DNA from 3 places in the Hafnia sp. CBA7124 genome. Region 1 is predicted to be linked to each of the others. Evidence: predicted binding sites of a transcription regulator. Region 1 holds the regulator's gene; each other region holds the start of a gene.
What was found. The regulator PurR, encoded in region 1, represses purine synthesis genes. The targets are predictions, from matches to a motif close to CANGCAAACGTTTGCNTG.

Region 1 (4,456 bases):
ATGGCAAACCCATTCGTCTGAGTCCTCAGCATAAAAAGCGTTACCAGCATGCTAAGCAAACGGCGATGAATAAGCTGATGAATCAGGTAGGAAAACCGTATCGTTGGGGTGGTGCGTCACCAAGCACAGGCTTCGATTGCAGTGGATTGGTTTATTACGCCTATCAGGATTTACTGAGCATCAAGATCCCTCGTACCGCCAATGAAATGTATCATCTGCGTGATGCGGCTCCGGTGAAAAAAACAGAGCTACAAAAAGGCGACTTGGTCTTCTTCCGTATTAATAATCGGGGTGCCGCCGACCATGTGGGTGTTTATATGGGTGAGGGAAAATTCATTCAGTCACCTCGCACCGGCGAACAAATTCGGATCAGCTATTTAGATAACGATTATTGGCAAGGACACTACGTTGGCGCTCGCCGCGTGATGACGCCAAAAACGATTCGTTAATAGCAGAAGATCATTGTTAAACAGACTTATGGTAGGGATTCATTGCATTTTGTGATAATCCCTATCATTTAGATTTACCCCATCTTTGTATTATCCCCTCCCCTTATTTTATGTTCTGTGGCCGTTTTGAACGAATGGTGCACAAATCGCCAATTGATAACCAAAAACAAAAATTTTGCCTGTTATTAGATTCAAAACTTGCTAAAATCGATCCCCATAACAAGAGCACAACAAGATCGTTTCAATTTTAAAAACCCGCTCACTGACATTAACGTTGGTGTGATGCATGAAACATAAAACACTTACGTGTAACTGTTTCATTGCAAAATAGAGCAATAATAGGAGAGAGCAATGTCTTTTGAATTACCTGCATTACCATACGAAAAAAACGCACTCGAACCGCACATCTCCGCAGAAACCTTGGAATACCACTACGGTAAGCATCACAATACCTATGTGGTAAACCTGAACAACCTGATCAAAGGCACTGAGTTCGAAGGTAAATCACTGGAAGAGATCATCAAGACCTCTACTGGCGGTATCTTCAACAACGCTGCTCAGGTTTGGAACCACACCTTCTACTGGCATTGCCTGTCACCAAAAGGTGGCAACGCACCAACTGGCGCCGTGGCTGAAGCCATTAACAAAGCGTTTGGTTCATTTGATGCATTCAAAGAAGAACTGACTAAATCTGCCATTGGCAACTTCGGTTCTGGTTGGACTTGGCTGGTTAAAAAAGCAGACGGTTCTTTGGCGATTGTAAACACCTCAAACGCTGCAACTCCACTGACCAACGGTGACAAACCACTGCTGACCGTGGACGTTTGGGAACACGCCTACTACATCGACTATCGCAACGCGCGTCCTAAATATCTGGAGAACTTCTGGGCTCTGGTAAACTGGGAATTCGTGGCGAAAAACTTGGCATAAGTTTGCTGAGTGACGTACATGAAAAAGGCGGTCAACTGACCGCCTTTTGTTTTAGCCATGTTAATGGCTATCGATAAAAAACTTAGCGATAAATCAATGTAGCGCAGCAACAAAACTAAAGATAACAATCACAGCCAGTGCTGCGACCGTTGTCATTAGAGAATATTTCAGATCGGTTTCCATTTCTTCTTCTCCCGCATTTCGTTATCAGATCAATTTTGATTATACATAAACACTTGCAGAAAGTGTGTGAAATCATTTTCACATACCTTAAATGGGATCGCACGCAGTAAAACTTTCGATTATTCTTTCTGTTAACACACAATTTTGACTTCCCCTTTTGCATTTTATAGGCCAAAATTTACGGTTTACTGCTACGTATCAGCTTTCATAACGTAAAAGAATAGGCTGGCGCTTGATATATCCGCATATTCCTCTCTTTGATGCGATTGTAATCAGTGTATTTTGATGTACGTAAGCAAACGATTAACACAATAGCTATGTCATAGTTACATTAGCTTAGGAGTCATCTGTTTCATGGCAACGATTAAAGATGTGGCAAAACGCGCGGGCGTTTCAACCACGACAGTGTCTCACGTTATTAATAAGACGCGTTTTGTCGCAGAAGAGACCAAGACCGCGGTTTGGGAAGCAATTAAAGAATTGCACTACTCTCCCAGCGCCGTCGCCCGTAGCCTGAAAGTTAACCACACCAAATCGATCGGTTTGCTGGCGACGTCCAGCGAGGCGCCCTATTTTGCTGAGGTCATTGAGGCCGTTGAAAACGCCTGCTACAGCCAAGGCTATACGCTCATTTTATGTAACTCTCACAACAACCCTGAAAAGCAAAAAGCTTATTTAGCGATGCTGGCGCAAAAACGCGTCGATGGATTATTAGTGATGTGTTCTGAATACCCAGAAAATCTGCTGCAAACCCTTGAGGACTACCGCAATATTCCAATGGTGGTGATGGACTGGGGGACACAACGCAGTGATTTTACCGATGCCATTCAGGATAATGCGTTCGAAGGTGGCTATTTAGCCGGCCGCTATTTAATTGAACGTGGTCATCGTGATATTGGGGCGATTACCGGTCAGCTTTCTCGTAACACCGGCGGAGGTCGCCTACGCGGCTTCCTGAAAGCCCTACAAGAAGCCAACATTCCCGCTCGTGATGAGTGGATGGTAGAAGGCGATTTCGAGCCAGAATCCGGTTACAAAGCCATGCATCAAATTCTGTCGCAAAAAAATCGCCCAACGGCGGTCTTTGTGGGTGGGGACATCATGGCGATGGGCGCAATATGTGCCGCCGATGAGATGGGCTTGCGTGTACCGCAGGATATATCGGTGATCGGTTATGATAACGTGCGCAACGCCCGCTACTTCTCACCAGCGTTGACCACCATCCATCAGCCGAAAGAGCGTTTGGGCTCAATGGCCTTTGACATGCTACTCGACCGTATCGTGAGCAAGCGTGAAGATTCTCAAACGATCGAGGTGCATCCAAAACTGGTGGAACGCCGCTCCGTTGCCGATGGCCCATATCTGGACTATCGCCGCTAAGTGATGAAGAACAGCCCTTTTCTTTTAGCGCTGTTCCCCGTTGGGCTGTTCATAGCAGGAGCGTTGCCAATATTGGCAGCGCTCTTGGCACTGACTCAGCCGCTGTCTGACATTTCCTCTTTCAACACCTTCATCCAGCCGTGGACGCTTTTACTCCAATGGCCAGGTTTGATGCGCTCAGTTGGCCTGAGCTTATGGAGTGCAATCGCCGCGACGTTAATATCACTTTGGTTGGCATTAGCGCTTTGCAGTCAGGTTATACAGCGCGCCAGCTGCACCGCTCGCGCTATTTCGAGTGCGATTTTAGCCATGCCGCATATTGCACTGGCGACCGGTCTCATACTGCTGTTATCCCCCTCAGGTTGGCTACTCAGGCTTATATCCCCAACATTTACGGGTTTTGTGCGCCCGCCAGATTGGCCAATCGTCAATGACCCTTATGCCCTATCCTTAATTCTTTTATTGGTGATCAAAGAGACACCTTTTTTATTTTTGATGGCGTTTAACATCGCGGGTCGAATTGATGTCGCTCGCCAGATGCAGGCTGCTAACGCATTGGGTTACCACAGTGAGAAAGCCTGGTGGTTGCTATTAGTTCCGCAAATACTTGTGGCTCTGCGTTTGCCGTTGTTTTGTGTGCTCGCCTTTGGCCTATCCACCGTAGATATTGCGATTCTATTGGGGCCACAGCAGCCCACAACCTTGGCGTTGTTAGTTTGGCAATGGATAAGCGAACCCTCGATGGGGCATCAATCTTTAGCCGCTGCTGGTACGCTGCTACTTATTGTTATCACATTAGCCAGCTTTGGTGCGTGGCGATATGCTGAAAAGAGCTGGTTAACATATTGCCGCAACGCTTATGGACAAAGGCGCAGCACGTGGCGCATGCCGCTTACCCCACTCTGGGCAATGGGTATTGTGTTAACGCTGGGCGCCTATGCGGTACTCTTCGTGTGGTCGGTTGCATGGCGTTGGCCTTTCTCGTCTTCTTTTCCACTACAGTGGAGCTATGATTATTGGCTTACCAGCGTTCATCAGCTTAGTACTCCGATCATAAATAGTCTGCTCATTGCGAGTGTGGCGAATCTGTTAGGTTTACTTCTGTGCGTTGGTTTTTTGGAATGGCAATTTTATACGCGTAGAAATACAAACTCATGGTTTCTGCTCGCCCCGCTGTTGACTCCACAAATCAGCCTAATTTTCGGCTTGCAGCACATGGCCGCTTGGTTGGATGTGATTGGTCTGCTGCCCAGCGTGATCTTTGCTCATATGGTGTTTATCGTTCCGTATTTTTTTCTTAGCCTCAGCGGCACGTGGCAGACTTTCGATCCGCGGCTGATCTATACCGCACAATCACTTGGAAAGTCGCCTTGGACCTGTTTCTGGCGCATCAAGATCCCATTATTGAGTAAGCCATTGGCGCTTTCCGTCGCATTAGGTTTCGCGGTTAGCATAGGATTATATTTACCCACGCTGGGTTTAGGCGCTGGGCGCTTCCCCACGTTGGCAACGGA
Region 2 (4,456 bases), 1.7 Mb from region 1:
CATCGTCAATGGTGCATTACGAATCACGCCCGACTGGCTGATGGTCATGCCCGCCGCAACCGCGGCCAAAATACCGGAAACGCCCACGTGTTCAGCAATCAGATAGCTGGCAAACGGCAGCAGCATCAAGAATACGATTTGCGTGGCAGGATCATCGCCCGCCCAGCGGCTCATAAGGCGCAGCGATTTACTGTATAGCCATGTCACGGCAACACCGGCGAGCAGACCACCAATCGCGACTTTAAGGAACTCAAGCGTCGCACCGCCCACGGTGAACACCATCGTGCCCATCGCAACGGCGATAGCAAACTTCAGCGCAACCAGACCAGACGCATCGTTCATCAGGGCTTCGCCTTCCAGCACGCCCATAATGGTTTTTGGAATGCGGCCTTTGCCCACGATCCCACCTAACGCCACGGCGTCAGTTGGCGAGAGCACGGCGGCCAGAGCAAACGCAGCCACCAAAGGAACTTCAGGCAACAGGATGTGCAGGAAATACCCGACGCCAACCACCGTGATGAGCACCAGCACCAGCGCCAGACCTAAGATCTCACGCCCGTGGTGTAAAAATTCTCGCGTTGGCGTTTTCCACCCGTCAGCAAACAGCAGCGGAGGGATAAACAGTACGAGGAAAAGTTCAGGGTCAAAATCGACGTGCAGGCCAAAATGCGGCCATGCCAGCAGAGCCCCGATAGCAATCTGCATCAGCGGCAACGGTATTTGGAACGGCAACATACGCGTTACCACCCCAGATAAAGACACCACTAGGATCAGGATCAGAATAGTAAAGAAGATTTCCATGCTTTCCTTAGTCTCACTACAAAATACAACCGCGTTTTGCTTATAAATACCCTTTCAAACATATCACCTTATGATTTTTGTCCTAAAGGAAAAAGTGTGCAAATAGGCTGAGATTTACCTGAAAGTAACCAATGGTATTATTTCTGTTGAAGATAGCGACCGCAAGCGGTCATCACATAAAAACAAAGAGCGCCCTTAGGCGCTCTTATAAACGTTATCGGTTTTCACGCAGCAAACTTAAATTGCCCAGCCGCCTGCATAAAATGCCACCAAGGCAATCGCGATGATTACCGTGCCCACATTCAGCTTGCGCCACTCATTGGAGAAGATACGGCCAACCACTAAAGTGGTGAAGCCCAGCATAATACCGGTCACAATGTTACAGGTCAGAACGATAAACACCGCGCATACCAAACCAGACATCGCATCAACGAAGTCATTGAAATCCAGCTTGGAAACATTGCTCAGCATCAGCAGGCCAACATACATCAGCGCCGGTGCCGTTGCGTATCCCGGAACCAAATAAGACAGCGGAGACAGGAATAAAATCAGCAGGAACAGCACGCCAACAACGGTAGCCGTGAGTCCGGTTTTACCACCGGCTGCCGTACCCGCCGCAGATTCGATATACACGGCCGCAGGGGAAGCACCCACAAAACTCGAAACAATGCTGCTTACGGAGTCAGCGGTTAACGCCTTGCCACCGCTGATGATTTGGCCGTCTTTATCCAACAGGTTTGCCTGACCAGCCACCGCACGGATCGTACCGGTCGCATCAAAAACTGCCGTCATCACTAACGCCAGCACGCTTGGCAGTACCACTGGCTGCAATGCCCCCATGATATCGAGGCTAAAGATCAGCGATGAACCATCGGCTGCAGACAGGCTTGGCAATGCAAACAGTCCCTGATATTTCACGCTTGGGTCAAAAATCAGCCCGACGATTGAAATACCAATGATCACCAGCAAAATTCCGCCTGGAACTTTTAGCTTTTCCAAGCCGAAGATAATGGCAAGCCCTAGCAAGGACATCATCACAGGGAAAGAAGTGAATGCCCCCAGCGCCACCGGCAGCCCTTCAAGTGGGTTTTTAATCACTAAGCCCACGCCATTTGCGGCAATCAATAGCAGGAATAGCCCAATACCAATCCCCGTTCCGTGAGCAATCCCCATCGGCAGGTTATGTAATATCCACGAACGGATCCCCGTGACCGAAATCAGGGTAAACAGAACGCCCATCAAGAATACAGCGCCTAAAGCCACTGGAATACTGATGTGCTGCCCGAGCACCAAACTAAACGCGGTAAACGCCGTCAGGGAAATCGCACACCCGATGGCCATTGGCAGATTCGCCCACAGCCCCATTAGCAAGGAACCAAAAGCCGCCACTAAACATGTTGCAACGAACACGGCTCCAGGGGGGAATCCCGCCTTACCCAACATGCTCGGCACAACGATAACGGAATACACCATGGCAAGAAAAGTAGTCACCCCCGCCAACACTTCTTGGCGAACGCTGCTGCCACGAGCCGAAATTTTAAAGTAAGCGTCAAGCGAACCGCCCGATTTACCCGCTGACCCTTCTTGAGATGAATTGCTAGACATATTGATGTCCTCTGAGTGTTTTAACATTGCGCATGATGACAATAATGTTGTTCAAGATTGCTAACGCCTGAACCTGCGTTTTTCTTATTACCGTAACTTTGCGATATCCATTTGCGGTATCTATAACTTGCTACGAAACCACAAAGCAAACGATTACCCCATCAAGCACATCAGTCATAAAAATGGGACGGTTATTTAAGGCAAACGATTATCTGGCCTATAAACCGTCATTTCAACTAAAGATATCGACATTTTAGGTGCGTTCGTACACTAATTGTCCATCCACGTAGGTTCTGTAGATCGAACGGTCATCGCCAAGCGTCATCATCACGAATAATTTGTCCATGAGAGTCACAGAGTTATCGTAACGAAGCTGCTGTAACGGCGTTGCCGTTGGCTCTAAAACCACAAAGTCAGCCTCTTTGCCGACATTGAAATTACCGATGATGCCATCAAGCCCTAATGCTTTGGCACCGCCTAGGGTCGCCAGATAAAACGCTTCATAGGCCGACATTCGCCACCCTTGAAGCTGCATCACTTTGTACGCCTCATTCAGCGTTTGCAGCATATTGAAGGTGGTTCCAGCGCCGATATCCGTTCCCATGCCGACTTTAATCTGCTTATGCCACGCTTTTCTCAGGTTGAACAAACCGCTGCCGAGATACAAATTCGACGTTGGACAAAACGCGATCGACGAGCCGGTGTCGCGCAAACAGTCCCACTCGGACTCTTCTAAATGTACGCAGTGCGCAAAAACGCTATTTTTACCGGTTAACCCATAGTGATGATAAACGTCTAAGTAGCCCTTTCGTTCGGGATACAGAGCTTTAACCCACTCAATTTCGTCTTTATTTTCACAAAGATGGGTATGTAGATACGTGTCGGGATACTCTTCACGCAGCCGCTGCGCCATTGCCAGCTGTTCTGGCGTTGACGTTGGGGCAAAGCGCGGCGTAATGGCATAGAGCAAACGCCCGTTGTGGTGCCAGCGTTCGATCAGTGCTTTGCTTTGGCTATAGCTGGTTTGCGCCGTATCGAGCAAATAATCAGGGGCATTGCGATCCATCATCACTTTGCCTGCGATCATTCGCATATTGATGTTATGCGCGGCCTCAAACAGCGCATCAACCGATTCAGGGTGAACGGTGCCAAATACCAGCGCCGTGGTGGTGCCGTTGCGCAATAGTTGCTTGATAAAGAAAGCGGACATTTCGCGCGCGTATTCAATGTCGTTGTAACGCCGCTCGGCGGGGAACGTATGTTTATTCAGCCATTCCAGCAACTGTTCACCATAGGCTCCCACCATTTCGCTTTGCGGATAGTGAATATGGGTATCCACAAAACCGGGCACGATCATTTTTCCGCTGTAGTCACGTACGCGGATACCTTCTGGAATGAGATGCTTACCTTCCTGCCATGTGCCAAACCACTCAACTTTCCCACTGCGGAGCAGCATTAAGCCGTCTTCAATAAAACGCAGATGAGATTCAATTTCCTCAGGCTGCTCTACTGTTTTGACGATATCTAAAAAATTACCGCGTATCGCTTTCAAAGAATGTTGTCCAGACATGATGTTTTCTCCATAAACATGTCAGTGTGATGAACGACTACTTCGCTTGAGTAAAATTCTCAGTCACGGGCTTAATCAGTTCTTCCAACTCATCTTCTTGACCACGCTTATTCACTCTAGGGATCAGCAGGTTAAGAATGATGGCGGTTACGCCACCCGCACAGATAGGGTTTTCAAACAGCACATAAATAGAATCAGGAAGAACACGGAAGATTTGCGGATCGTAGGAAACACCCAGCCCAATCCCCAGCGCAGTTGCCACAATCAGAGTTTCACGCCGATCCATACCGCCACACAGAATGATTTTTATCCCGGCGAGGGCAATCATCGAAAACATCAGTGTCATTGCGCCGCCTAAAATAGGCGCGGGGATAGTGGTAAAGAAACGCCCAATAACGGGAAACAGCCCAAGGATCACTAATATCGCCGCGATGTATTTCCCCACGTGACGAGAGGCCACGCCGGTCATTTGGATCACGC
Region 3 (4,456 bases), 1.4 Mb from region 1:
TTATCGCCGAACATCTCCATCACCTGCTCGCCTTCGTTCAAGCGCAGTAGACCATTATCAACGAATACGCAGGTCAAACGCTTACCGATAGCACGATGCAGCAGCAGCGCGGTCACAGAAGAGTCAACGCCGCCAGACAGGCCCAGAATAACTTCATCTTCGCCCACTTGCTCACGCAGACGCACTACCGCATCTTCGATGATCGTGGCTGGTGTCCACAGAGCTTCACAGCCGCAGATGTCCAGAATGAAACGCTCCAGCATGCGCTGGCCCTGATGGGTATGAGTCACTTCAGGATGGAACTGAACGCCATAGAAACGCTTTTCGTCGTTCGCCATAATAGCGTACGGGCAGGTTTCAGTGCTGGCAACGGTAACGAAATCAGAAGGGATCGCGGTAACTTTATCGCCATGGCTCATCCAAACGTCCAGCACTGGGGTGCCGTCTTTTGTCAGAGAGTCTTTGATATCGTCAAACATTTTACTGTGCGCGGTCACTTCAACCTGCGCATAGCCAAATTCACGTTCGTTTGAGCTTTCTACATGGCCACCCAGTTGCATCGCCATGGTCTGCATGCCGTAGCACACGCCAAAAACAGGCACACCGGCAGTGAAGACATATTCTGGAGCACGTGGGCTGTTGTTCTCAGTCGTGCTTTCAGGGCCACCGGACAGAATAATACCGCTTGGGTTGAACTCACGGATCTGCTCTTCGGTGACATCCCATGCCCACAGCTCGCAATATACGCCGATCTCACGTACGCGGCGTGCCAGAAGCTGAGTGTATTGGGAGCCGAAATCCAGAATCAGAATGCGATGCTTATGAATATTATGAGTCATGTAAGGCCTTGTTTAGAAAAATAAATAGCCAAAAAAAACGAAAATAGGTCACTGAATATTCAGCGGCGAGAATCGGCTTTGCGTCCTCGCCACCTGTAAAGATATTACGAACCCATGCGGTAGTTCGGTGACTCTTTGGTGATGGTCACATCGTGAACGTGGCTTTCTTGAATCCCTGCGCCGCTGATGCGAACAAACTCAGCTTTGGTACGCAGTTCATCAATGGTTGCACAGCCGGTCAAACCCATGCATGAGCGCAGACCGCCCATTTGCTGATGGATAATTGCTTTCAGGTGACCTTTGTAAGCTACGCGGCCTTCGATACCTTCAGGAACCAGTTTGTCGGCAGCGTTATCGCTCTGGAAGTAACGGTCAGAAGAACCTTTAGACATCGCGCCCAGTGATCCCATACCGCGATATGATTTGAATGAACGGCCTTGATACAGTTCGATCTCACCCGGAGATTCTTCAGTACCAGCCAGCATACCACCCACCATGACGCAGCTTGCGCCAGCGGCCAGTGCTTTGGCGATATCACCGGAGAAGCGGATACCGCCATCGGCGATAACAGGAATACCGGTACCTTCCAGCGCTTCAACGGCGTCAGAAACGGCGGTGATCTGTGGAACACCAACGCCGGTAACAATACGTGTAGTACAAATAGAACCAGGACCGATACCTACTTTAACCGCGTTCACACCGGCTTCAGCCAATGCTCTTGCGCCCGCAGCCGTAGCCACGTTGCCGCCGATAATTTGCAGGTCAGGGAATTTAGCGCGAGTTTCGCGAATGCGCTGTAACACGCCTTCAGAATGGCCATGGGAAGAGTCGATCAGCAGTACGTCAACGCCGGCTTCAACCAGCGCGGCAATGCGCTCTTCGTTGCCTGCACCCGCGCCTACCGCAGCACCTACGCGCAGACGGCCATGCTCGTCTTTACACGCGTTAGGCTTGCGCTCTGCTTTCTGGAAGTCTTTAACGGTGATCATGCCGCACAGGTGGAAGTTTTCATCAACAACCAGCGCTTTTTCCACACGTTTTTCGTGCATGCGCTGCAGAACAACTTCGCGAGCCTCACCTTCTTTCACGGTAACCAAACGCTCTTTCGGCGTCATTACCGCAGTCACTGGCTGCTCCAAATCGGTAACAAAACGCACGTCACGACCGGTGATGATACCCACCAGCTCCAGATCGTCAGTGACAACCGGATAACCCGCAAAGCCATTACGCTCGGTCAGCTCTTTCACTTCGCGCAGAGTAGTGGTTGGCGTCACAGTTTGAGGATCTTTTACCACGCCGCTTTCATGTTTTTTGACGCGACGAACTTCTTCAGCCTGACGCTCAATAGACATGTTTTTGTGGATGAAACCAATACCGCCTTCCTGTGCCAACGCGATCGCGAGGCGCGCTTCGGTAACGGTATCCATTGCCGCAGACAGCATTGGGATATTCATACGAATGGATGAAGTCAGCTGAGTGCTAAGATCGGCAGTGTTTGGCAGAACGGTAGAATGGGCAGGAACTAGGAGAACGTCATCAAACGTTAGGGCTTCTTTTACGATACGTAGCATGGGCAATATCTCACCAGGGTGGTAAATCAAATAGATTTAATATTGCCGCGGCATTATACAGGCCGAAAACGGTTGCCTCCAGTACTTTTTACAAAAAAGTCTTGCGAAGGTCATTCAAGCATGTAGTATCGACTGATTAACACCTTGATTTAGAGTTTGATCTACGTCACATGTCACTGCCATCTTCCCCACCAATTTTTACCGTTAGCCGGTTAAATCAGACCGTCCGTCAGCTGTTAGAAATGGAAATGGGGCAGATCTGGTTATCAGGCGAAATCTCCAACTTATCTCAGCCTTCATCGGGCCATTGGTACTTCACGCTTAAAGACGATCGTGCTCAGGTTCGCTGCGCGATGTTCCGTAATAGCAACCGCCGTGTCACTTTCCGCCCGCAAAACGGTCAGCAGATTTTGATGCGTGCCACCATTACGCTGTACGAACCTCGCGGTGATTACCAACTGATTGCTGAAAGTATGCAGCCAGCCGGTGATGGTTTGCTGCAACAGCAGTTTGAGCAGTTGAAGCAACGCTTGCAGGAAGAGGGGCTGTTTGATCCTGCCCACAAAAAACCATTACCGTCGCCAGCCCACTGCGTTGGCGTTGTGACTTCATCAAGCGGTGCCGCGCTGCACGATATCCTTAACGTATTAAAACGACGGGATCCGTCTCTGCCAGTGGTCATTTATCCAACCGCGGTACAAGGCGCCGATGCACCGATGCAAATTGTGCGCGCCATTGAATTAGCCAACCAGCGTAAAGAGTGTGATGTACTGATTGTCGGCCGTGGCGGTGGCTCGCTTGAGGATTTATGGAGCTTTAACGATGAGCGCGTGGCGCAGGCTATTTTTGCCAGCCTTATCCCTATCGTCAGCGCCGTTGGTCATGAAACCGATGTCACTATCGCTGATTTCGTCGGCGATCTGCGCGCACCAACGCCGTCCGCGGCAGCAGAGTTAGTCAGCCGAAATCAAACCGAGCTCATGCGCCAAATGCTTTCACAGCAGCAGCGCATGGAAATGGCGATGGATTATTATCTCGCCCGTCATCAGCAGCGTTTTACTCGTCTGAATCATCGTTTACAGCAGCAGCACCCGCAGCTGCGTCTGGCTCGTCAGCACACATTGCTGATTAAGCTACGTCGCCGTTTGGACGAAGCCGTGCAAACACGCCTGCGCTTGGCGGAACGCCAGCAAGAGCGCACCAGCCAACGCCTTAATCAACAGCAGCCCTCTGCGCGTATTCAGCGCCATCAACAGCGCATCGAGCAGCTCCACAACCGGCTGGAATTACTCGTCCAACGCCAGCTTAGCGGCAATCGTGAACACTTTGGCGCATTGTGTTCGCAGTTAGAAGGCGTTAGCCCACTCGCCACGCTGGCACGTGGGTTTAGCGTGACGCAGCCACCCAGCGGCGGTGTGCTGAAAAGCATTAAGCAGGTAGCTCATGGCGATCTGTTAAAAACCCGAGTACAAGACGGGTGGGTAGAAAGCACGGTGACTTCAACCGCAGCGCTGCCTAAAAAACGTAGTGCAAAATATAACTCATAAGCCTAATAGTGAGTTCTGTGATATAGGTCACTTCGCATAATAAAAGCGGTGGCCTGAATCCTGTTTATACCCACTTTCGTTATTCTGTCATCCCTTCCTTGCTTTATAGATAAAAACAACGCATTTAAATTTCACTTTGCTTTTGATTGGTTATGAATCGAAAGCAAAATGGCGTGAAATCGACGCAAAATAAAACTGTGATCCTCAGTGCATTCTATAAACACCCGCTTTGTTTTAATTCCTCACAGCCCATTAAGGCTATTAGGGGATCATCATATTTATTAAACATCTCCTAGTTCACAGATAAAACATTATCACCATTCGTTTCTAACAATGGCGGTTTATTATCATTACCTGTTTATTGGGAGTGCCCACATGTCGGACACAAAGTCTTTTAAGTCAAGGTTATGGGAATTTTTTCAAAGTCTAGGAAAGACTTTTATGTTTCCCGTTTCTTTATTAGCTTTTATGGGTTTGTTATTAGGCGTTGGAAGTTCAA

Region 2: CPY98_RS18445 (NCS2 family permease) is a predicted target of PurR. The motif match lies at 2,604-2,621, and genes of this name have one in related genera.
Region 3: guaB (IMP dehydrogenase) is a predicted target of PurR. The motif match lies at 2,472-2,489, and genes of this name have one in related genera.

The regions. Positions count from the first base shown of each region.
Region 1 is NZ_AP017469.1:2,334,422-2,338,877, forward strand. Features, by position in the region: gene CPY98_RS10735 (C40 family peptidase) at 1-449, shown strand, start outside; gene sodB (superoxide dismutase [Fe]) at 801-1,379, shown strand; gene CPY98_RS21110 (YnhF family membrane protein) at 1,473-1,562, opposite strand; gene purR (HTH-type transcriptional repressor PurR) at 1,917-2,942, shown strand; gene CPY98_RS10755 (ABC transporter permease) at 2,946-4,456, shown strand, end outside.
Region 2 is NZ_AP017469.1:4,070,208-4,074,663, forward strand. Features, by position in the region: gene CPY98_RS18440 (Na+/H+ antiporter) at 1-801, opposite strand, end outside; gene CPY98_RS18445 (NCS2 family permease) at 1,039-2,406, opposite strand; gene guaD (guanine deaminase) at 2,660-3,976, opposite strand; gene CPY98_RS18455 (nucleobase:cation symporter-2 family protein) at 4,014-4,456, opposite strand, start outside.
Region 3 is NZ_AP017469.1:936,240-940,695, reverse strand. Features, by position in the region: gene guaA (glutamine-hydrolyzing GMP synthase) at 1-839, opposite strand, end outside; gene guaB (IMP dehydrogenase) at 944-2,410, opposite strand; gene xseA (exodeoxyribonuclease VII large subunit) at 2,581-3,957, shown strand; gene malX (maltose/glucose-specific PTS transporter subunit IIBC) at 4,333-4,456, shown strand, end outside.